DNA from 3 places in the Micromonospora sp. CNZ286 genome. Region 1 is predicted to be linked to each of the others. Evidence: riboswitches for the same ligand, from Rfam matches in the RefSeq annotation. Region 1 holds a riboswitch; each other region holds the start of a gene.
The links. Region 1 has a riboswitch for cyclic di-AMP ahead of FHX31_RS08955 (C39 family peptidase). Riboswitches for the same ligand answer to the same signal wherever they lie in the genome.
Positions count from the first base shown of each region.

Region 2: another riboswitch for cyclic di-AMP. It lies ahead of FHX31_RS29555 (C40 family peptidase); the one in region 1 lies ahead of FHX31_RS08955 (C39 family peptidase).
Region 3: another riboswitch for cyclic di-AMP. It lies ahead of FHX31_RS20380 (C39 family peptidase); the one in region 1 lies ahead of FHX31_RS08955 (C39 family peptidase).

Region 1 is NZ_JACHIZ010000001.1:1,937,550-1,945,421, reverse strand. It holds gene FHX31_RS08980 (hypothetical protein) at 1-448, shown strand, start outside; gene ccsB (c-type cytochrome biogenesis protein CcsB) at 463-1,392, opposite strand; gene FHX31_RS08970 (cation transporter) at 1,461-1,688, opposite strand; gene FHX31_RS08965 (hypothetical protein) at 1,848-2,279, opposite strand; gene FHX31_RS32590 (hypothetical protein) at 2,493-2,957, opposite strand; gene FHX31_RS32585 (recombinase zinc ribbon domain-containing protein) at 2,969-3,304, shown strand; gene FHX31_RS08955 (C39 family peptidase) at 3,722-4,522, opposite strand; cyclic di-AMP (ydaO/yuaA leader) riboswitch at 4,732-4,872, opposite strand; gene FHX31_RS08950 (copper resistance CopC/CopD family protein) at 5,867-7,381, shown strand; gene FHX31_RS08945 (MFS transporter) at 7,528-7,872, opposite strand, start outside.
Region 2 is NZ_JACHIZ010000001.1:6,562,627-6,570,498, forward strand. It holds gene FHX31_RS29525 (hypothetical protein) at 1-435, opposite strand; gene FHX31_RS29530 (hypothetical protein) at 623-1,042, opposite strand; tRNA gene FHX31_RS29535 (tRNA-Gly) at 1,492-1,565, opposite strand; gene FHX31_RS29540 (zinc metalloprotease) at 1,810-2,802, shown strand; gene FHX31_RS29545 (pyridoxamine 5'-phosphate oxidase family protein) at 2,872-3,417, opposite strand; gene dcd (dCTP deaminase) at 3,496-4,074, shown strand; gene FHX31_RS29555 (C40 family peptidase) at 4,139-5,170, opposite strand; cyclic di-AMP (ydaO/yuaA leader) riboswitch at 5,184-5,318, opposite strand; gene FHX31_RS29560 (N-acetylmuramoyl-L-alanine amidase) at 5,557-7,590, shown strand; gene FHX31_RS29565 (C40 family peptidase) at 7,661-7,872, opposite strand, start outside.
Region 3 is NZ_JACHIZ010000001.1:4,680,420-4,688,291, reverse strand. It holds gene FHX31_RS20410 (uracil-xanthine permease family protein) at 1-483, opposite strand, end outside; gene FHX31_RS20405 (alpha-ketoglutarate-dependent dioxygenase AlkB) at 578-1,213, opposite strand; gene FHX31_RS20400 (polysaccharide pyruvyl transferase family protein) at 1,254-2,579, opposite strand; gene FHX31_RS20395 (acyltransferase family protein) at 2,735-3,955, shown strand; gene FHX31_RS20390 (hypothetical protein) at 4,036-4,380, shown strand; gene FHX31_RS20385 (hypothetical protein) at 4,516-5,280, shown strand; cyclic di-AMP (ydaO/yuaA leader) riboswitch at 5,589-5,731, shown strand; gene FHX31_RS20380 (C39 family peptidase) at 5,936-6,778, shown strand; gene FHX31_RS20375 (alpha/beta fold hydrolase) at 7,163-7,872, shown strand, end outside.

The DNA of each region.
Region 1 (7,872 bases):
GCGGAGGCTGCTGCACTGGTCCGCCGGAGCGGTGATGCTCGGCCTCGGCCTCGCTGCCATCTCCATCGGTGTCGGCCACGCGATCGGCCCGGCCGTCGGCCTGTGGGCCACCGCCGCGACAGTCGGCCTGATCATCGCCGGCGGCATCGGTGCAGCCGTCGCCGCAGTGCTGCTCTGGCGCGCCGAGCGCCACCCCGGCTCCGCCATCCACGTACGGGACATCAGCGCGGCCCGCAGTGAGCAGGCCAACGGCGGCATCACCGTCACGATCGAACACGTCAACGGGGTGACCCACCGGTTCACGGGCACCGGCATGACCGGCGCCCGCACCGCCCAGCTGTTCGCCCGGCTGCTCTCGGCCGCCGCCGCGCCGCACGACGAGGAGAGCTCCGCGCCGCACGCAGGTGCGACAACCGCCGCGGGCCGCGGCGCAAACCCCGTCAAGTAGCGGCTGACCACGGCTCAGGCCCCCGCGTAGGAGTGCAGACCAGAGATCACCAGGTTCACCGCGAACAGGTTGAACATCATCGTCGCCCAGCCCACCACCGCCACCCACGCCGCGGTGGTGGCCCGCACACTCGCGGTCGCGTTCGCGTGCAGGTAGGCCGCATACACCACCCAGGAGATGAACGCCCACGTCTCCTTCGGGTCCCAGCCCCAGAAGCGGCCCCACGCCGCCTCCGCCCACACCGCTCCGGCCATCACCGCGAAGGTCCACACCAGGAAGCCCGCCCCGTGCATCCGGAACGACAGCCGCCGCCACACCGCCATCGCGGGCAGCCGCGCCGCCAAGGTGTCACGCAGATCCCCCGATCTCGGCGTGCCCCGTCGCTCATAACGCGCCCGTAGCAGCAGGGCCACGGCAGCGACGAACCCGATCAGGAACAACCCGGACGCGATTGCGGCGGCGCTGACGTGCACCGCCAGCCACACCGACTGCAACGCCGGTACCAGCGGACCCGCCGGCGTGTACACGTGCAGGCCCGCCGCGGCGAGCAGCACCAACGCGCACACCGCGACGTACAGGCCCAGTGGCCGCAACGCGGGGCGCCGGACCGCCAGGACCAGCCAGGCGAGCACCCCGACCAGGGTCACCGCCACGATGAACTCGTACATGTTTCCCCACGGCACGCGCCCCGCCGCGGCCGCCCGGGCGACCAGGCTGCCGGCCTGCGCCGCCGCGGCCGCCCCGACCGCGCCCAGGCCGACGACGCGCCCGATGGCAACCCGGCGCGACACGGCAGCCATCGTCGGGACGGCAGCCGCAGGCACCGTCGCAGGAACCGGTACGGCAACCCGCCGCGGTGCCACCTGGGCCGCGGCAAAGGCGATCACGGCCGTGAGGTGGCCGAGGAGAGCAAGAGTGAACAGATTGTCAGATAGAGCAGCCATCGACTCTCCACGAATGAGTCAACCCGCTACCGCACGCCCCGATCAGGAGGCGGCGGGCGGGCCGGAGATCAGAGCGATTCCAGCCGGGACGGATAGCCGGACGCGGCGAGCGCCGCGGTCAGCACGGGAGCGGTGACGACGACCGGGTCGGCGTCCACCACCGCGCGGCCCGCTGCTGCGGACACGTGCGCCCGATGCACCCCCGGCAGATCTTCCAAAATTCGCCGTACTGCGCTCTCCGCACGGTCGCAGCACAACCCGCGCACGGCCAGCATGTAAGTGACGGTGTCGTTCACGGCATCCTCAGACCCGACGAAGGGACAGCCGAGCTTGCTGGCCGACTGGCCAGGACCACGTTTGGCAGACTCGGCAGGAACGAAGGCCCGCGACGGCTACTCAGCCGGCCACGTATCAGGACGCGTGGACCGCCACGGGCTCACAACCGCAAACCGGTTCTACACCCGCGACACGCACAACAGTGACAGCAGCCGGACCGTCACAGGCCGGCTCACCGGCCGGTGACGCAGCCCCCGGCCAACAGGTAGCCGGCGGACCCAGCGCTGGAATGCCCCCAGTACGACAGCGCCGCCGATCACCAGCAACAGCAGGCAGGCCGTCACGGCCACGCTCCCGCCATCTGCCGGCGCATGATGCCCGTCAGTCGCCTCCGGATCGGCGGAGGCGAGGGCATCAGCGAGGCTGTTCAGGGCCGCAGACGCGTCGTAGGAAGCGAGGGAGGTCGTGGAACTGGCAGCCGCCGAAGGTGTCGCAGTGTCCAGACCCCTAGCGCACTGCAGCGCGTGCAGGACCAGAACCGCAGCGACGACGACCGCCACCGCGACAGCGCGGTAGCCGCGCATCGCACCAGCCGGACCGTCCCACGTCACCAGCGCAGACTACGACACTCCACGGCCGCAGCCGTCGTGCGGGTGCGGGTTCCCGTCCTGCCCCGGATGCTTATCTCAAGGTCGGCGAACCACTGCGTCACCACGTCGCGTTCGAAAGTCCCGTGGGCCACTCGTCGGCGCGGCCTGCATCGGGCGGTCGTAGCTGGACCGCCTTGTTCGGGCGGCTACCACCGGCTCCGGCCCGACAGCCCTTCATCCAGCGCAGCGGACTTTTTGTCCGACTCGACCATGAAGATCCTTCGTAGAAATGTTGGCGTGTCGGACCACCAGAGTGACGATCCCGCGGATCCCATGACCCGATGGCTCAACAGCCAGCCGCACGCCGGCGCGCAGCCGCGCGTCCGGCGGCAGGGTGGTCTGCGGTTTGCGTTCTACGGCCGGATGTCGACCATCGAGCATCAAGACCGGGTGACGTCCCGGCACTGGCAGCGGGACTGCGCCAGCGAACTCGTCGCCGGTCACGGGCTGATCGTCGCCGAGTACTTCGATGCCGGCTGCTCGCGCCGCCGCGGCTGGCGGCAGCGTCCGCAGGCCGCCGCGCTGCTGGCCGCGCTCCCCGATCCGCACCGTGGGTTCGACGCGATCGTGGTCGGCGAATACGAACGAGCATTCTCCGCCAACCAGCTGCAGCACCTGGCACCCCTGCTCGAACAGCACGGTGTGCAGTTGTGGCCAGCCACGACGGGACTGCCCGCCGCTACCTGTTCACCGGCCTGCTGCGCTGCGCACCATGCGGCCGAAGACTGGAATCCCACTGGATCAACCAGCGTCCGGGCTACCGATGCCGCCAAGGCCACACCAGCACCCAACAGCCCACCAACGGCCGACGCAAGATGCTCTACCTCAGGGAAGACCACATCATCGCGCGACTGATGGGACATCCCGGCCTCGCCAGCGACGCCCAGAACCCGCATGACCTGGCCGCGCTCCTGCACAGAAACAAGATCAGCATCATCTGCGATCAGGAACGATGTACACCGACCACAGGAGCCTCAGGCAAGTGAGCCCGTTCAACCCATGATCAATATGTGGAGATGTTGTGTCCGAGGGATTCGGACACAAAGTCACGGCACCCATGCTCAGCATGGGTGCTCATGCCGTAATCCTATAGCAGCGAGCGGCACTATGGAGTTTCCCGTGTCGGCGTCATGCCGTTATCGGTGACGCACCAAAGTCCACAGAGGGGCTGGTTCGGATTTCGCGCCGGCGGCCCCGGCCTGGCCAACCCACCCGGCATGCTGGACCTGTACGTGTTCGCCCCTGCCCGCCGCGTCGGGCGGCACCTAACCTGACCGCACAAGATGATCGGCTGAGCCATACCAGAGGGCGCACGACGTGCCGTCCTGCCTGCTACTGGGCGCGAACCGAAAGGCGACGGGCACCGGCTCGAACGAGCCGGTGCCCGAGGGCCGGAGATGGGATCAGGCGGAGTAGCCGCGGGTGGCCATCCAGTTCGCCAGGTCGATGGTGGTCATCCAGTAGGCGGCCATGTTCGGGTCGGCGGAGTCGGCGATCCGCACCGTCCGGCCGTCGTCCTTATATCCGACCACGGCGATGTAGTGGCCGCCGGGGAAGGAGTGCCAGCCGCCGTCTGTATCGGTCGCGGAGCCGACGGTGTTGGCGACCACGGCACGGCCGTCGGTGATGGCGGTGACCACGTCGGCCTGGAGCTGGTCGATCTGCGCCGGCGTCGCGGCCTGGCCCGGGATCATGTGCGTCCGGTACGGGTTGCCCTTGACCATCTGGTTGAGCCCGCGAGTGGTGTCCTCCGCCGAGTTGGTGCCGTTCTCGCCAGCGTTCAGCGGGGCGACCATCGCGTCCTGGGTGGTCTCGACGCCGCTCGCGCTGAGCGCGTTGCGCACAGCGGCCGGGCCGCAGTTCCAGTAGGCAGTCTGCGCCTCGTAGGTGTGGTCGAGGACCTTGGTCGACGGAGGCTTCGGCCTCGCCTTCTTGGTCACGTCCGGGTCGGTCGTGGCCCTGTCCTTCGCTGACGGCGACGGCTCGGCGGCGACGCGAGCCTCGCCGCGGGTGGCGACATCACCGAGCCGCGGAGCCAGCCCGGCGGCGGTGTTCCCCTGGCGGACGGGCGCGTTGTGATCGGTGGCGGCCAGCGCCGTGCCGACGCCGCTGGCGAGCACGAGCGCCGCGGCGGAGCCGGCGATGATCTTGTACGGGCGCTCGGTCACAAGACGCCGCAGCTGACGCTTCATGTGGTGCTTCATGTGTTCCTCCACGGGCTGGAGCGGCACAGGCCGGCCCGACGCGCGGAGGAACTCACGCACGTTGTGACTGGGCGGGGTGCCGCGGGGATGGGGAGCGCCCGGTGGGCCGGGCTGGGGGGCAGTTGCCGGGACTCACAGTCAGGCGAGTGTCGGCACCGCGATGCCGTGGAGGCGTGGGGAGTATCGGGAGGTGTTTCGCACGAGGCTGGCACTCCTTCCGTGGCCGCCTACCGGGTTAGCTGACGGATTCGGGCGGGAAGTACGCCCTACCGCGGGCCGTGGCTCGCGGATTCACCCCGGTGTTGCCTGGGTCCCCGGTTCATGAGATCACGATTAGGCGGGTCGGAGCGGCGTCGCCACTTGCGATCGGAAACCGCACCGGACGCGCCGACATTACCGGTGGGTACGTCGTATGCCAAGGGCTCCCACCTGCATAAGCCTCGAACATCGCTACTCTGATCGGAACCTCCAGTTACTCATGCCACTCAATGGGACGAGCAGTTATAGCGGAACCCTCGGGACGTAACCGGACATCGGAATGCTGTTGGCGCTCAATTGCTTGGCCGATCGCCGCATACTCACCCGAATGGCCGTTTCCTGGGCGGCCGTACGTAGCCCCACACCAATTTCAGTCACAATTCAGCAAACCCGGGCCGGCAGCAGCGGCGGTAGTGGTGGTACGGGCCGAGGCCGCGCGCAGACACAAGTCAGTGCGAGCTCCCCGTTACCGCACAGGCGTTCATGGAGATGAAGTTGGCGGCGCTCGTGACACCCGGCAGTCAGCCCGCGCAGACCGCGGGTAGCTCGACGTTCGAATGTCGACGTGGCTTCGACGAAAATCAACCCAATCCCGGCGGGCGGCGTAAGGCCGGATCGCCGCCCTGCCGACGGTTGGGCGCGCGCCGCGCGAAGCAAGTGGGAACCGCGTACGAGAGCATGATCGTCGCGCTGATCGCGGTGGCCCGCTTCAAAATCCGTCACCGCGGGGCCACAGAGCGACCCGACCACGGCCGACCGGGACCGCGGCAATGCCTCGCACCACTCCCGGCGCAGTCCGTCGCCGTTGCGAGTCGGCGATGCCACCATGCTGGCGCTCTCCCCCAACCTGACTTTCTGGATCGTCGAAGCTGACCCGCCCCTACTAAGGGCGGGTAGTAGTTGACCTAGGATGGCGACCGCACCACGTGGGAGCGATGTGTGGGCACCGGCCCGCGCCTCCTTGGCGGAAGGATCAACAGTGCCTTTCCAGCGGCGTCGCCGGGCGGCCTGACCTTGCTTGCTGCATCGCCGGGTCTCGCATGTCCTCAGTCGCCAGCACGTCGCGCCGCGCGCTGGGCAATTCGGGTGTGGCTGGCGCTGTTTCCCGCCCTCATCGTGGCCCTCGGGTTCGCTTCCCCTGCGGCCGCACATTTCAAGCTGCTCCGGGCCGTTCCGGCCGACGGCGCGCGGATCGACGGCGCCGTCCAGGAAATCCGGCTGACGCTCAGCGCCGCCGGCACGCCCACAGGAGCGGGATTCAAGCTTTCCGACGGCAACGGCATCGGCCTACCGGCCGCCAGCCACACGCCCGACGGAGGCCGAACGTGGCTGGTCCACCCGACCGCTCGCCTGACCACCGGCACGTTCAAGCTGCGATGGAGCGTCGCGGCCCCGGACGCCCACCCCCTGACGGGTGTCATCACGTTTACGGTGGCCTCGCCTCCCCCGACGCCCGGAACGGCCGCTAAACCCCAGGCAACAGCCAGCCCGCACGGACATGCCGGCCATGGTGGGCCAGGTGTGCCCCCGGCTTCGCCGTCGGCACACGCGGGAGGACACGCTGTTGGCCACACCGCCGACGCGGAACAGGCGCCGGTGCGGTTTGTCGGCGCCGTCGGGCGTTGGCTTTCCTACGGGGCGATCCTGCTCGGTGTCGGTGGTCTTGTCTTCGCGTTGACCACACTGGTCGGCACACGCAGTGACATCCGGGTGGTGCAGATCTGGGTGCGGACGGCGGGGCTGGCGGTGGCGGCTGGAGCGGCCTTTGAGCTGGTTGCACTCGCGGCGGTCTTCAGCGAGCAGGGCACCTTCGCCTCGGCGGCCAGCGCCTCGTCGGTGACCGCCCTCAGCCAGACACCGGTGGCCGCCGGCCTGGTCCTGCGACTCACCGGTGCGGCCGGTCTGCTCGTGTCCGGTTCACTCGAAGCGGCGCTGATTCGGGGCCGGCACGCGGTCGGGCGTCACTCCGTTCCGACCGTCGCAGCGATACCCACCGACTCCCGGAACCTGGTGACGGCTGCCGCCGTCAGCGCGGCCGGCGACGGCGTTCAGCGGGTGCGAGCGCGACCGGTGCGGCCTGTGCTCATGGCGGTCACCGTGGCACTGCTGCTGGGTTCCTTTCTGGTCGATGGGCACACCGTCACCGCGGAACCTCGGGCCGTCGTCGTGGCGGCCGATTTCGCCCACACCATTGCCGCCGCGGTGTGGGTCGGCGGAGTTCTTCTCCTGGCTGCCCTGTTGCTGAGCCGCGCCCGCCTCGGCGTACCGACGGGTGCCGCCGAAATGGCGGTGCGATTCTCCATACCGGCCACCGCCGCGGTAGCGCTCACGGGTGTCGCTGGCGTCGCGTTGACCCTGCTGATCCTGGAACGGCCGGGCCATCTCGTGACCACCGACTGGGGGCGGGTGCTTCTCGTCAAGGTCGCCCTGGTGGCGGCTGTTGCCCTCGTCGGGCTGTACAACAGCCGGCGCGTCGTGCCCAGGCTGGATGACCGCGCGATGGACGCCACTTATCAGCTACGCCGCACTGTCCTGGTCGAGGCGTTGCTGATGGTCGCCGTCGTGCTGGTCACCGCGATCCTCGTCAACGCCGAGACGTAGTCGGCAGCAGCGCGTGACAGGAGTCGAGGGCACCTCACCGCCAGGGCCGCCTCGCGTGGGTCGGGCGCTGATCGTATGAATGCGCCGGTGGATCAGTCGGGATCAGACTCATCCACCGGCGTCAGACAGGCGGTTGATGGATTCGGTCAGGCCGCGGGTACTGTCTCGGCCTCGTTAACAGGCTGTCGCTTGGCCGCGCGGAGGGTGAGACCGGCGGTGAGGGCGCCTGCGGCGGCGATGATCCCGGCGCCGACGAAGGCGGCGGAGTATCCGTCGGTGAGGGCGGGCAGATCGCCGAGCCGGTCGGCGCCGGCGGCGGAGGCGACCGCGGTCATCGCGGCCAGGCCGAGCGCGGAGCCGACCTGGTAGCCGGTGTTGACGATGCCGGAGGCGAGTCCGCCCTCCTCGGGGCGGGCGCTGGAGATCGCCGTACCGAGCGACGGGATGAACGCCAGCGACATACCCAGCGCCGCGACCAGCGAGGCCGGCAG
Region 2 (7,872 bases), 4.6 Mb from region 1:
CTAGCGGGCGCCGCCCGGTGCGAACACGGCATAGAAGTACCGAAGGCTGTCCTCCGGACCGTTCTCCAGGCGCTTGAAGGCCTTCGCGATCGGATTGCACCAGCCCTGCCCGGCGAGCTCGACCACCATGGGCCATCCGACGACGGCCAGTTCGTCTGCCGTCGTTGCGCGCCACCGTCCACCCGCATGCCGGGTCAGCACCTCGCCGACATAGCAACCGAACCCGAAGAGAGTCTCTGCCACCTGTCCAGCGGTGAGGCCCTCGGCCCGAAAGCCGTCGAGGATGGCGTCCACGGACGTCAGGCTGTCCGGCGTGTAGTCCAGGTGCACAGCGCTGACCTGGGCCGCTGACACCACGATGTCGCCCGCGAACCGGGCTGCGTTCTCCGGTACGGGCGCGTACTTCAGGCGCAGTTGCATGGTTCCCTCCAGCATGATCAACAGATCGAGATCGCGCGATCGTACCGACGACGGCCGTCGAGCGGCGGCCTCTCACGCGGCTCCCGGAAGATCCACGTGGGTCAGATGCGACAGAGGCGCTCCGCTACCTGCTCGACTGCGAGGCCGCCGGTGACTTCGACAACTTCTCCATAGCCGAGCAAGCCCGATGGAGAGCCGCCTACTACCTGAGCTGACGTTGCTGCGCAGCAGGATCTTGAAGAACTGAGCCGTCGAACCCGAAGTCGGACGGAGCCTGAGAAACCTTCCTCCGAAAAGCGTCGTCGACCAGCGCGCCGACGAGCAGGCCGTCCAGGATCTCTTCCTTCCGGACGTCATAATCAGAACTTCCGTAACTGTCGACCAGTTCCGCGAGGAGGTTCGCGACCTCGCCGAGGTCGAGGTATCGAAAGCCTTCCACAGCACGCCGGAAATCGTCCGGCTCGAGAACTTCCACCGCGAAACCCAGGCCACCACCCATGACAGCATTGAAGACACGGTGTACGTGCGAGAGCTTTTCCACCCCGACGGGCGTGCCGACCGGCACAACGCCCTCGGCCCCGTAGTCCACTGCCTCGTTGAACACGTCATTCATCGACTTCATCAACACTCCCCGATCCCGGAGCACCCTGCCGCGTCTGAGGTGTCCGCCCCAACAAACTGCGCTTCATGGCTCAACCGGAGCAGCCAGCAGCCCCCGCGGAGCCGGAGGTTCTGAGATAAGGCGGCGCTGAAGCACCTGTCAGCTTCACGGGTAGCAGTGCCCTCACAAAGACGCCCACCTCGGGCACCTGCATCATCACCGGAGCGTCAGGCGTCGCGTGGCTCGGCCACGCCCCGGATACCCGGTGTCGCTCGGGGTTGTCGGGAACTGGATCAGGCAGCCGGAACCGCGCCTGGCGGTCACGGTCACGCCGTTCGTGAGGCTGATCAGATCGGCCCACGACGTCCCCTCCATCGCTAGTGGGGCCGCGGCCTACCAACCACGGGACAGGTGGTCCGTGGAACATCGAAGGCCCTGACCGGACTCGCGTCCCGGTCAGGGCCTTCGGTTGGAGCGGGTGACGGGAATCGAACCCGCACTGTCAGCTTGGGAAGCTGATGTTCTGCCATTGAACTACACCCGCAGGCGGCACCACTCTACCTGAAGGTCACCACCCCTGTGCATCCAGGTGCCCGCGCGCCACTTCGGCGAGGTGGCGGTATCGACGAGCGGTTGACCCCGCCACCTCCCCGAGCTGGAGTGGATCAAGCACCAAGGTCGGCAACGTATGGGCGTTCTCAAATGCGTCGATGGGATGTAACGTCTGCCCCACGTTTCCGAACCGGCGTGACACACCCCCTGGCACGCCGTCAGAAAGAGGTGGGCCCATGGGACTCCGTCCCAACCTGCTGACCCGGCGTACCGCCGGTGTCGCGACGTCGACCCTCGCGCTGCTGCTCAGCACCGCCGCCGTCGGCGTCGTCCCCGCTGCTTCGGCCTTCTCGGCCGCCCCGGCCGGCGTCTGCGCCGAGCCGGCCGACGCCCACGCCGACGAACACGCGAACGCGCGCGTCGCGAAGGGCGGCAACGCCAAGCTCGACCCCAACCACCTGACCGCCAAGCAGGTCCGTGACCGTGAGGCCGACCTCGCCGCCGCGCAGCGCGAGCGGGCAAGCTTCCGGACCGGCGCCGTCGCCCCGCTGGCCACCGTGACCATCCCGGTCGTCGTGCACGTCATCCAGGAGAACAGCACCCGGGCCGGCGGCAACATCACCGACTCGATGATCAACCAGCAGATCACCGTGCTGAACCAGTCGTACGCGGGCTCGACCGGCGGCGCCGCCACCGCTTTCGGGTTCCAGCTCACGAAGATCAACCGGGTGACGAACCCGTCGTGGTACCCGATCGTGCAGGGCTCCTCCGCCGAGCGCTCGATGAAGACCTCGCTGCGTGAGGGCGGCAAGAACACGCTGAACATCTACCTCGGCGAGCTGAGCAACGGCCTGCTGGGCTGGGCGACGTTCCCGAAGAGGACGCTGGACAAGATGGACGGCGTGGTCGTGCTGAACGAGTCGCTGCCCGGCGGCACCGCGACCAACTACAACCAGGGTGACACCGGCACCCACGAGGTCGGCCACTGGCTGAACCTCTACCACACCTTCCAGGGCGGCTGCTCCGGCTCGGGCGACAGCGTCTCCGACACCCCGGCCGAGGCGTCCCCGGCGTACCAGTGCCCGACCGGCCGCGACACCTGCTCGACCGCCGGCAAGGACCCGATCACCAACTTCATGGACTACACGTACGACTCCTGCATGTACCAGTTCACCGCCGGCCAGGCGAGCCGCATGCTCACCGCGTGGAACGCCTACCGCGCAGCCTGACCGTCGTACCGCGTACCGGTGCCGGCCCTGTCCTCGGACGGGGCCGGCACCGTTTCGTCGTGGGCCGGGTCAGGCGGCCGGGCGGCGGGTGTCGAAGCCGTGCCGGCCACGCCGCCCCTCGGCGGCGAGCGGGTCACGCCGGGCGGGTTCGGCCCCGCGCGGATCGAGCCAGACCCGCACCTGCGGCGGGGCGGCGCCGGGCTGGGCCACCGGATCACGGCGGGTCAGCATCGCCGCCTCGACGGTGAACTCGAACAGCCGCCAGTCGCCCTGCGGTGACGCGCGGCCGATCCGGGCCAGGCGGGCCACCGTGGCGGGGTCGGTCACCGGCCGGGCGCGGCCTGCGACGTACGCCTCGTCGTCGCTCTCCTCCGGCGGGAACGAGTGCAGCGCGTAGCGGCCGTCGCGTTCGAGGTCGCGGCGCTTCGGCGAGTCGATGACGAAGCACCAGAGGCCGTCGGCGGTGAACACCGGGGAGACCGGGTGGACCCGGGGGCCACCGTCGGCGCGGACCGTGGCGAGGTAGCCGAAGCCCGGCCCGTACTGCTGCATCAGGAGGCGGATCTCGTCGGCGAGGCGGGGCTCGTCGGCGGCGAATTCGGACCAGGAAGCCATGTGGACACTCTATCGAACACGTGTACGAAGATGTAGTGCGACACGCAGGTCACCGGCACCTGTCGCTATGGTGTTCCGATGCTGCTCTCCGACCGCGACCTGGTCTCCGAGATCAAGGCCGGCACGCTCGCGCTGGAGCCCTTCGAGCCCACGCTGGTGCAGCCGTCGAGCATCGACGTACGCCTGGACCGGCTGTTCCGGGTCTTCAACAACCACCTCTACACGCACATCGACCCGTCGATCCAGCAGGACGACCTGACCTCGATGGTGGAGGTGCCGGAGGGGCAGCCGTTCGTGCTGCACCCGGGCGAGTTCGTGCTCGCCTCCACCCTTGAGGTGATCTCGCTGGGTGACCAGCTCGCCGGCCGGCTGGAGGGCAAGTCGAGCCTCGGGCGGCTGGGGCTGCTGACCCACTCGACCGCCGGCTTCATCGACCCGGGTTTCTCCGGTCACGTCACGCTGGAGCTGTCGAACGTGGCGAACCTGCCGATCACGCTCTGGCCGGGCATGAAGATCGGCCAGCTCTGCATCTTCCGGCTCTCCTCGCCGGCCGAGCACCCGTACGGCTCGGCCGTCTACGGGTCGCGTTACCAGGGGCAGCGCGGACCGACGCCGAGCCGGTCCTGGCAGAGCTGGCGCACCTGGCCGACCCGCTGACGGCGCCCACAGTTGTTAATAGGGGCCCCCTCCTCTACCGGAGGCGTTAAGAGGGGGCCCTTCCTTACACCCGGCCGTAGCTGTTGATGTCGCCGTCGTCGACCCGCTTCATGGTGATGGGCTTGCCGGACTGGGAGGCGTGCACCACCCAGCCGTCGCCCACGTACATCGCCACGTGGTGCAGGTCGCTGTAGTAGAAGACGAGGTCACCGGCGCGCAGCTCGGCCCGGCTCACCCGCTTCGTCATGCCGTGCTGCTGGCGCGCGTTGTGCGGCAGCGAGACACCGCCCTTGGCCCAGGCCGCCATGGTCAGGCCCGAGCAGTCGAAGTGATCCGGCCCGGCCGCGCCCCACACGTAGATCTTGCCGATCTGGGCGCAGGCGAACTTGACCGCCGCTCCGGCCGCGCCACCGGGGTAACCGGCGGGGCAGGGCGCCGGGCGCAGCGGGCCGCCGCCACCGTTGCCGTACACCTTGAGCCGCAGCTTCTGCAGCCGGGCGATCTCGGCGTCGATCTGCTTCTTCTTCGCCGCGAGCTGGGCCTCGGTACGCGCCAGTCCGGCGATCATCTCGTCCAGCGGCTTCTTCTTCGCCGCCAGTTCGTCGCGCAGCGCGGCGACGGAGCGCACCTGCTCGTGCTGGCGGTGGGCGAAGCGGTCGAGCAGTTCCAGGCCGTTGACCAGGTCACCGGGTGAGCGGCTGCCCAGCAGCGCGTTGACGGTGGAGAGGTTGTCACCCTTGTAGGCGTCGGCGGCGAGTCCGCCGACCTGGCCGAGCGCGGCGTCCACCCGGGCCTGGAGGGGTGCGATCTGCCGGCCGAGCGCGTCAGCCTGCTTGCGCCGCGCGGCGAGCTGCTCACGTACGGCGTTGACCTGTTCGATGACCGGTTCGAGTTTGTTCCAGTCGCGGTCGATCTGCGCCTCGATCTCGGCGACCGAGGGTTCGGCGTGTGCCGCCGTGGCGCCGCCGGTCAGGACGACTGCGGTGCCGACGAGGGCGGCGAGGGCTGTGGTGAAGCGGGACCAGCGGGTACGCGGCACAGCCGTGGAGCGGTCGACCGACCGGCTCGACGACGGCCGCGGGGCATGGAGTGCCACCGGGCGTCCGTACTCCTTCTTCCGTACCGCCTACCGGGTTAGCTGACGGATTCGGGCGGGAAGGGAGCCGCCCTACCGCATCGCTGCGGATTCACCCCAGGTACCTGGTTCCCCGGCTCGCCCGGAGGCGACTCGGCGGTGTCGGACCGTCACCGACCGGGTTGGACGGTGAGACGTGCGGCCGACGATTCACCAGAGTAGGGACCACCGTTATCGATCCGCAACTTCCAGCGCCGTGACACTCCGTACGCGATGAGGCGCCGCACCCCGGTCGGAGGTGAAATTTTCTTTCAAGGCTGATTACTCACTGGAAAGGTATTGACCCTCGCGGGTGTGCGGAGTGAGGGTGGAAACGCAGTGACCCCCATCCCTGTCCAGGAGGTTCGATGCACCTCTCCGCCCCGCCGTCGGGCAGACGGATACTGCTCGCCGCCGCAGTGGCGACAGCCACCGCGCTGGCGACGACCGGCCCGGTGACCGCCGCGCCGGACACGTCCGCGCCCGCGAGCGACCGGCAACAACAATACGCCGCCGCCGCGGCCGAGTACGGCGTACCGCAGAACGTGCTGCTCGGTGTCTCCTATCTGGAGTCCCGCTGGGACACCCACACCGGGCAGCCGAGCACCAGCGGCGGCTACGGCCCGATGCACCTGACCGACGCCGCGCACATCCTCGCCATGCCGGGCAGCGCCCACGTCGACGAGGACGAGGACCCGCGCGGCGACGACTCCCGCCCGCTGAAGCTCGATCCGGCCACCGCGGCCGCACCGGAGCGGGAGACCCCGCTGCCGCCCGCCTCGCTCCAGACGCTCGACGCCGCCGCCGCGCTCACCGGGCTCGACGCGGGCACGCTGCGCACCGACCCGGCCGCGAACATCCGCGGTGGCGCCGCGCTGCTGGCGTCGTACCAGAAGGCTCTGGGTGGGCCGGTCGGCGCCGGCACCGACCCGGCGGCCTGGTACGGCGCGGTGGCCCGGTACTCCGGCGCGGACACCTCCGACGCCGCGGCGGCCTTCGCCGACGAGGTCTACGACCAGCTCGGCCAGGGCGCCAGCCGCACCACCGACGACGGCCAGCGGGTCACGCTCGCCGCCACCGCCGCGAAGCCGGACCGTTCCCGCCTGGCCCGACTCGGCCTGCGCAACGCCGAGCGGCCGGACGGGCTGGAGTGCCCGGTACGGCTGGCCTGCGAGTGGATCCCCGCGCCCTACGAGCAGCTCAGCGACGACCCGGGCGACTACGGCAACCACGACCTGGGCGACCGGCCGAAGCAGCAGAAGATCGAGTACATCGTCATCCACGACACCGAGGGCTACTTCGGCCCGAGCGTCGACCTGGTGAAGCGGGCCGACTACCTGGGCTGGCACTACACGCTGCGCTCGGTGGACGGCTACATCGCCCAGCACATCAAGACCAAGGACGTCGGCTGGCACGCCGGCAACTGGTACGTCAACGCCAAGTCCATCGGCCTGGAGCACGAGGGCTTCGCCGGTCAGGGCACCTGGTACACCGAGGCGATGTACCGCACCTCCGCCAAGCTGGTGCGTCACCTGGCGCTGAAGCTCGGCATCCCGATGGACCGGCAGCACATCATCGGCCACGACAACGTGCCCGGCATCACCGCCGCCAACGTGGGCGGCATGCACTGGGATCCGGGACCGTACTGGGACTGGTCGCACTACTTCGACCTCATGAAGGCGCCGTTCCGCAGCACCGGCACGCCCCGTACCGGCCTGGTCACCATCGACCCGGACTTCGCCACCAACCGGCCGGCGTTCTTCGGCTGCAACCAGCAGCCGCCGGGCGTCCCGACGCCCCGGCCGCCGGCGCAGCCGTGCCCGTCGCGCGGCTCCTCGTCGGTGATCCTGCGGACCGCGCCGAGCCCGGACGCCCCGCTCGTCAACGACCTCGGGCTGCGCCCGGACGGCGCGCCGGACACCATGTACATCTCCGACCACGGCGCCCGCGCCTCCGCCGGTCAGACGTACGCGCTCGCCGGCCGCCAGGGCGACTGGACGGCGATCTGGTACCTCGGTCAGAAGGCGTGGTTCCTCAACCCGGCCTCCGCGCCGACGGCCAAGTGGGCCACCGGCTTCGTCGTGACGCCGCGGCCCGGCAAGGCCACCATCCCGGTGTACGGGCGGGCCTACCCGGAGCAGGCCGCCTACCCGGACACCATCCCGTACCAGACCATCTCGCCGCTTCAGTACACGTTCGCCGCCGGCCAGCGGTACGCGGTGGGCGGGGTGCTGCCCGGCGAGTACTACCGGGCGGTCTCGTTCGACGGTTCGGCACCGGGTGACCGGACCGTGGTCCGCGGCGAGAACCGCTACGTGCAGGTCCAGTTCGGTCACCGGATCATGTTCGTGAACCTGGACGACGTGCTGATCCTGCCGTCCCCGGTCGGCGCGCCGCGCTGACCCGGCACCGCACACGGGAAGGCCCCCGGTCCGCGTGGACCGGGGGCCTTCTCGCTGCCCGGGTTCCGGGTCAGGCGACCCGGACGAAGCCGGCGATCGGCATCGTGCTGATGCTCGACACCTGGACCGGTTTGCCGGTACGTGGCGCGTGCACCATCACCCCGTTGCCGAGATAGAGCCCGACGTGGTGCAGGTCGGAGCCGAAGAACACCAGGTCACCGGGGCGGGCCTCGGAGCGGGAGATCCTGCGGCCCTCGTTCCACTGCGCGCCGGTGAAGTGGG
Region 3 (7,872 bases), 2.7 Mb from region 1:
GACCGGCGCGAGGTTGAGGCCGATCAGCATGACGATCGCGCCGGTGACCACAGGCGGCATCAGCGCGTCGATCCAGCGGGAGCCGGCCACCTGCACCACCACGCCGACGATCGCCAGCGCCACGCCCGCGACCACGATGCCGCCGAGGGCCGCGCCGATGCCGCCGTCGGTCTTCGCCGCCAGGACCGGCGCGATGAACGCGAACGACGAGCCGAGATACGAGGGCAGCCGGTTGCCGGTGATCAGCAGGAACAGCAGCGTGCCGAGCCCGGAGAACAGCAGCGTGGTGGCGGGCGGGAAGCCGGTGATCAGCGGGACGGTGAAGGTGGCGCCGAACATGGCGACCACGTGCTGCACGCCCACGCCGATGGTGCGCGGCCAGGAGAGCCGTTCGTCGGGTGCGACCACGTCGCCGGGGCGTACCTGGCGGCCGTCGCCGTGCAGGGTCCACGGGGACCAGCGGGAGGTGGGGGACTGGGTCATCGGTCGCCCTTCGCGTCATCGGGTGACGGGGGCGTGATCGACCCTGGGAGTTGTTTCTAGCACGTGCCCTGGCGGGACGTGGTCCCGCCCCGGCTCAGGCGACGCCTGTGGGACGGAACTGGACGCTGACCCGGGGGCCGACCGGCCGGGTGGTCTTCGGCACCGCGTGTTCCCAGGTGCGCTGGCAGGAGCCGCCCATGACCACGAGGTCGCCGTGGCCGAGCGGGAACCGCAGGCTGCCGCCGCCTCCGCCGCGCGGGCGCAGCAGCAGCGCGCGCGGGGAGCCGAACGAGACGATCGCCACCATGGTGTCGGTGTGCGCGGAGCGGCCCAGGGTGTCGCCGTGCCAGGCCACGCTGTCGCGCCCGTCGCGGTAGAGGCACATGCCGGCGGTGACGAACGGCTCGCCCAGTTCGGGCGCGTAGTGCCGGGTGAGCGCGTCCCGGGCCGCGGTGAGCACCGGGTGCGGCAGCGGCCGGCCGGCGGCGTACCAGCAGAGCAGCCGGGGCACGTCGACCTCGGTGTCGTACATGGTCCGGCGTTCGGCCCGCCACGGCACGTCGTGGCGCAGCGTGTCGAGCACCTCGTCGGAGCCGCGCACCCAGCCGGGCAGGTGATCGACCCAGGCGCCCCGGCTCAGTTCGTGCCGGCGCAGCGCCCCGGCGAGCGGGCCCAGGGTCGGGCCCTGCTCGGCCAGGTCGAGCATCGAGGGCTGGTACGCGTCGGACACGCAGCCGATCGTACCCCGCTCTCGAACAGGCGTACGACGATCAGCGCCGCAGCATCCGGCGGACCTTGCCCGGGACGGCCTGCTTGATCCGCTCCCGGAGCTGCTGCGAGCGCAGCGCGTCGATGGTGGCGGTGAGCGTGGCGTTCTCGTCGCGCAGCCGTTCGATGCGGGTCAGCAGTTCGGCCGGCGTGGTGGCGGCGGCGGGCCGGACGGCCGGCGGGAACACCGTCTCGCCGACCTGCCTGTCGAAGCGCGCGGCGCTGTCGCCGTCGGCGAACGAGGTGCCGAGGTCGTGCTTGCGCAGGAACGCGGTGATGGTCTCGAAGCGGGCCTTGTGGCCGTCGTTGAGCGCTGTGTAGTCGGCCTCCGCGTAGAGGTCGGCGGCGTCGACGTCGGCCGGCACGTCCCGCATGATCCGGTGCGGGATGCCGAAGTAGCGGGCCAGTTCCAGGGTGCGCGAGTCGTGCGCGAACAGGTAGCCGGGCGTGCCCGCCACGAGCGCGGTGATGGTGCCGTGGATGCGGGTGCCGAACGCGAAGTCGTACCCGGACAGGTGCGACATCCAGGTCCACGGGTCGACGAACATGCGCACCTTGTCCTCGGCGAACAGCGGGTGCGAGGTGTGCAGCGGGATGTCGCTGCTCTGGCCCCGGTGCTCGGGCGCGTCGCCGTAGAGCAGGGTGCCGAGCGTGCGCAGGTCCTGCGGCACGTAGCAGAGGTTCGGGTAGCGCTCCTGGTGGTGGCGGACCACCGCGGCCATCGAGCGGACGTACGGGGAGATGGTCAGTGCGACCTTCGAGTCGGCGGTCAGCTCCGGGCGGCTCTTCTCCAGCTGGAACGTGTCGCCGTGCAGGAACATCGACGGGCAGCCGATCTGCTCCACGTCGGAGAAGCCCAGCGCGTTGAGGTAGCTCTCGGTCACCTCGCCGCGTACGCCGATGCTGTGCGACCGGTCCAGCACGGCCTTGCAGAACGCGCGGACCGGCTCGTCGATCGGCCGCAGGTACTCGCGGTCGCCGTCGACGTTCGTCTGCACGCCGACGCCGAGCACCACCACCGGGATCTTCAGCCGTTCGATCAGCCGGGTCAGCGGCGTCAGGCGGTGCACGAAGCTGCGCCGGAACGCGTTCGCCAGCGGTACGACGAACACGTCGTGCCGCTCGTTGATCTCGTCGGCGAGACGCGGGTCGGCCGGGGTGCGTGTCGGTGTGATCTCGGCCGTGGAGGTGGCGAGCAGCTTGTGCGCGGCGTGGCTGAAGACCAGGTTGCCGCTGTTGTCCCCGATCCAGTTGCCGGCGAACGTCTCCTCGGGCGTGAGGACGTCGAACGGGCCCTTGCGGGCGCGGAGCAGGATCCGCTGGTGCATCCGGTTCGCTCACCTTCCGTACGGCACGGCGTGCGGGCGGGAGCCGGGTGGGTGCCCGCGCGTGCAGAACGGAAATCCTATCCGCCGCCCGAGCGGAGCCGAGCGGACGTCGGCTCGCCGGGAACGTCCCGGTTCCCCGGGGTAGGGTGCCCGGAATGACCAGCGCGCCGACCGTCACCCGTGCCCCGCGACTGCCGTCGCTGACCGGATTGCGGTGGATGGCCGCGCTGCTGGTCTTCGGCTTCCACGCCGGGACCATGGGGATCATCGCCGAGCCGCACCTGAAGCCCCTGGTCGACAAGGCGTTCAGCCTGGGCCTGTCCGGCGTCGAGTTCTTCTTCATCCTCAGCGGGTTCGTGCTGGTCTGGTCGTACCGGGACGGGGAGCGCGCGTGGACGTTCCTGCGCCGCCGGTTCGCCAAGATCTACCCGAACCACGTGGTGACGTTCGTCGCGGCGCTGGCCGTAGCGGCCTGGTTCGCCGACCCGGTCGTGCCGTGGGCCGCGATCGCCAACTTCTTCCTGGTCCAGGCGTGGATCCCGCTGGGCGGCTACTTCTACAGCGTCAACAACGTGAGCTGGTCGCTCTCCTGCGAGCTGGCCTTCTACCTGTGCCTGCCGCTCGTGGTGCCGTGGCTGCGCCGGGCCCGTACCGGCGTGCTGCGGACCGTGCTGGTCGCGGCACCACTGCTCATCCTGGCGCTGTGGCCCGGCCAGCAGCTCGTGCCGGAGGAGCAGCGGTGGTGGTTCACCCAGATCTTCCCGGTGACCCGGTCGCTGGAGTTCTGGATGGGCGTGGCCGCTGCCGAGCTGATGCGCCGGCACCGCTGGCGCGGACCGAACCTCGCCGCCGCCACCGGGATCTTCGTCGCCACCTGGGTGGTCGCCGCGCTGTGGATCCCGGCCGAGTTCTGGGCGGCGCTGCTCGCTGTCGCGTACCTCCTGGTCATCGCCGCCGCGGCGGACGCCGACGTGCGCGGCCGCCCCACCCCCTGGCGGTCCCGGGCGATGGTCTGGCTCGGTGAGGTCTCGTTCGCCTTCTACCTGGTGCACGTGCTCGTCATGGTCACAGTGCTGCGGCTGACCGGGCACTGGGGGACCGGGCTGCCCGGCTGGCGCGGCCCGGTCGCGGTGCTCGGCTTCCTGGTGGTCACGCTCGCGCTGGCCGCCGCGCTGCACCGTTGGGTGGAGACACCGATGATGCGCCTGCTCGGCCCGTCCCGCCGGGCCCGCGCGGCGTCGCGCGCACCGGCCGTGCCGGCTCCGCGCGAGCCCGCCGAGGCCGCCACCAGCCCGGCCGCCGCCGACGGCGGCGTGAGGCCCGTCACCGGTCCGGCCGAGGACATCGAGTACGCCGGGCGGCGTCGCCCGGACTGACACGCGCACACGTCCGCCGGTCGATCCGCGACACGCCGTGCGGCGGTGCGTTCGTGGGGGATCGGCGGTAATTTGTACCCGTGCTTCCGATCGCGCTCACCTGCCCCGTGTGGTGGGTGGCGCGCTGGACCGCCCGGATGCTCGCCAGTCTCGCCGTGGTCGTCGCCTGTTCGTTCGGCGCCGCCACGCTGCCGGCCGGTGTCGCCGCTGCCGCCCCGGCTCCGGCGGTCGCCGCCTCGACGTACACGGTCACCGGCGCCTCGACCGCGACGCGGCCGGAGGCCGACCGCGTGGCCGAGCGGCAGGCCGCTCCCGCCGGGGTTCCGGCGCCCGCGCCCCGGGCGGCCGCCCCGGCCGTCGTGGAGCCGGTCCCGGCCGGACGGGCCGTCGCACCGGCCGGCCCGCGGGCACCGCCCGCCCGCTGACCCGCTCACGGGCCGCGCCCGTTCTCCGCACCCACCGCACGTCATCCCCGCACCCGCCCCGGCGGCTCTTCACCGGCCCGCCCCGGCGAGGTCGTGCGGGTCCTCCCGCCAGGTCCTTCCCGTGAGGTGCCGACCATGTCGCAGACCGCTCTGTACCACTTCCTCACCTCCGTGCCCGAGGCCGCCGCCATCTGGTCCTTCCTCCTGCTGCTCGCCTTGGGCCTGCTCGCCGCGCTCGTCGCCCGGCCCGAACGCAACCCCGCGCCGGAGACCGCACCCGAGCCGCCCGACGCCGACGCCGCCCGCCGCGACGACCTGATCCGGTACGCCGAGGAGGTGGCGGTTGCCGCCGCCGGGGCTGCCCAGACGGCCCGTCGCCGCCGGGAGCAGTGGCTGGCCGCGCAGGACGAGGCGGACCGGGCCTGGACCGCGTACGACGAGGCGGACGCCGCCGCCCGCCGCCTCGCCGGCGCCGCCGCGCTGGCCGCGCCCCGCACGCCACGAACCCCTGCGGAGTACGCGGCCCGTGAGCGCTGGCTGCGCCACGCCGCCATGACGGCGCACTGGCGGGGCGACCTGACCGCCCGTCAGCTCGCCGACGTGCTGGCGCGCCGCAACGGGTGGGATCCGCGCCGGCACCCGGCCGAGCAGGAGATCGTGCTGGCCCGCACCGTCAGGGACGGGCGCCGGGCCGGATGGGAGAGCGCCGCCGCGCGGGAGCGGGCGGCCTGGCGGGACGCGGAACTGGCCGCCGAGGCCGCCCGGACACTCGCCGCCGAGGCGTACGCGGCCACCGTGGCGCTGCGGCCCGCCCCGGCGTACCGGAGCGCGATGGCGAGCGCCCAGCCGGTGCCCGCGACGGTCCGTAACGCCCGCTGGCGCCCGGCCCGGGTCGGCTGAGACGGCCGTCTCGACCGAATCGTTACCCGGAACGTGGTGAGCCCGGTCACCCGGTTCACCGAAACGGGCGCCGGGCGCAGAACGGGTCATCGAGTATCGCGATTGCCGGCCGGGTGGTCGCCGTCTGTCCGCTTTCCGCCACCGGGCGCCGTCGAAACTGCTTGTCCCATTGAGTGAAGTCAGTAACCGGGTGTTCCGAAATCCGTTACCACGGATCACGTTTACGCAGGTGGGAGCGCTTGGCAGGGGGCATACCCACCGGTAGTGTCGGCGCGTCCGATGCGGTAATCGATCGCCGACGGCGACGCCGCACCGACCCGCCTAATCGTGTTCCACGAACCGGGGACCCATGAGCACCATCGGGGTGAATCCGCGAGCCCACGGCCCGCGGTAGGGCGTACTTCCCGCCCGAATCCGTCAGCTAACCCGGTCGGCGGCCACGGAAGGAGTACCCCGCGTGCCCACCCCTCGATCGTCCCCCCGCCTCCACGGCGAAGCGGTGCCCGCGCGCGCCTGACGCGCGACCGGCAACCGCCCTCTGGGCGCCCGGCATCACGGGCGTTCCCGATCCCCCGGCCATCCGGCCCCGCCAGCACGTGTGAGTTCCTCCGCGTGCCGGGCCGGCGTGTGCCGCTCACGCCCCGTGGAGGATTTCGTGAAGCACCACCTGAAGCGTCAGCTGCGACGGATCGTCACCGAACGCCCGTACCAGATCATCGCCGGATCGGCCGCCGCGCTCGTGCTGGCCGCCGGCGCCGGCACCGTCGCCACCGCCGGTGACGACGCCCCGGTCCAGGAGAACACCGCCGCGGTCGCCGACCTCGGCGCCGCCCGCCTCGGCGAGCAGCCCGCCAGCCGCAGCGAGGCCCGCATCGCCGTACCGCAGGCATCGCCCAGCGCCTCCGCCACGCCCAGCGCGTCGCCGAGCGCCTCCCCGTCCGCGAAGGCCGCTGCCGACCCGGACACCACGCCCAAGGCCAAGCCGAAGCCGCCGTCGAGCAAGTCGCTCGACTACGACTACCAGGCGCAGATCAACTACTTCTACTGCGGCCCGGCCGCCGTGCGCAACGCGCTCAGCGCCGCCGGCATCGAGCGCAGCCAGGACGCGCTCGCCGGCCCCCTCGGCACCACCGAGATGGGCACCAACTCGGCCGAGGACACCACCCGTGTGCTCAACCAGCAGGTCAAGGGCAACCCGTACCGGACCCGCATGATTCCCGGCTCGGCCACCCCGGCCCAGATGGACCGCCTCCAGGCCGACGTGGTCGAGGCGATCAGCAACGGCCGCGGGGTCGTCGCGAACGTCGCCGGTACGGCCACCGACACCAACGGCGGCTGGCACTCGTTCCCTGGTGGCCACTACGTCGCGGTGGTCGGCTACAAGGACGACGGCCGGACCGTACGGATCGCCGACTCGGCCGACCCGTCGCTGCCCTCGTACTGGATCACCACGATCGACCTGGCGCACTGGATCGCCAGCCGCGGCTACTCCGCCTGACCGTCCCGCACACCCGAAGGCCGGCACCCCACCCCGGGGTGCCGGCCTTCCCTGTCCCGCCCTCCCTCGCCCCCGTCCCCGCCCCGCCCGGCCCTGGCGCGGCCCTCACGCCGCCTTGGCGCGCCGATCTTGGACTTGTGGCGCCCAGTTTGTCTGGCTCGCCCGCTATGGAAGGTGCCACAACTCCAAGATCGACGGTGGGGGGAGTGTGGGCGGCCGGAGCCGGGGCGAGGGGGCGCCAGGGGCGAGGACGGCGCGGGGCGAGGGCCGCGCGCGGGGGCGAGGGCGGACCGGGGGCGGGGTGTGGGCGAGCCGGGGCGAGGGTGGGGCGGGTCGGCGGGTTCGGTCTCGCGTGTCCGGGGCGGGCGGTGGCAGACTGCGCCAATGGGCGATGCGACGGGGAAGCGGCACCTGATTCTCCTGCACGGCATGGGTGCCACAGGCGAGGTGTGGCTGCCCTGGGCGCCGCTGCTGGAACGCCGCTGGCCCGGCCGCTGGCTCGCCCCCGACCTGGCGGGTCACGGCTGGTCGCCGCCGCTCGACGGCTACTCGTTCGAGGCCCTGGCCCAGCGCGTGGTCGACGGGCTCGGCCCGGTCCGGCTCGGCCCCGAGGACCGGCTGGTGCTGCTCGGGCACTCGCTCGGCGGGGTGGTGGCGCTGGCGCTCGCGGCCCGGCAGCGAGGGCTTCCGGTCGACGCGGTGGTGGGGCTCGGCATCAAGGCGGTCTGGTCCCCGGCCGAGCTGGCGAAGTCGGCGGAACTGGCCGCCCGGCCGGTCACCTGGTTCGCCACCCGTGACGAGGCGGCCCGCCGCTACCTGCGCGTGTCCGGGCTCGCCGGGCTGTTCGCCCCGGACCATCCGGTGGTGGAGGCGGGGCTGCGGCGGGAGGACGGCCGCTGGCGGCTCGCCATGGACCCGGCGGCGTTCGCGGTCGGGGAGCCCCGGCTGCCGGTGCTGCTGGCCGCCACCGATGTGCCGGTGCTGCTGGCCCGGGGCGAGCTGGACCCGATGGTGACCGACGCGCAGCTCAAGGAACTGGGCGTGCCGGTGGCCACGCTGCCCGGGCTGGGCCACAACGCGCACGTCGAGGACCC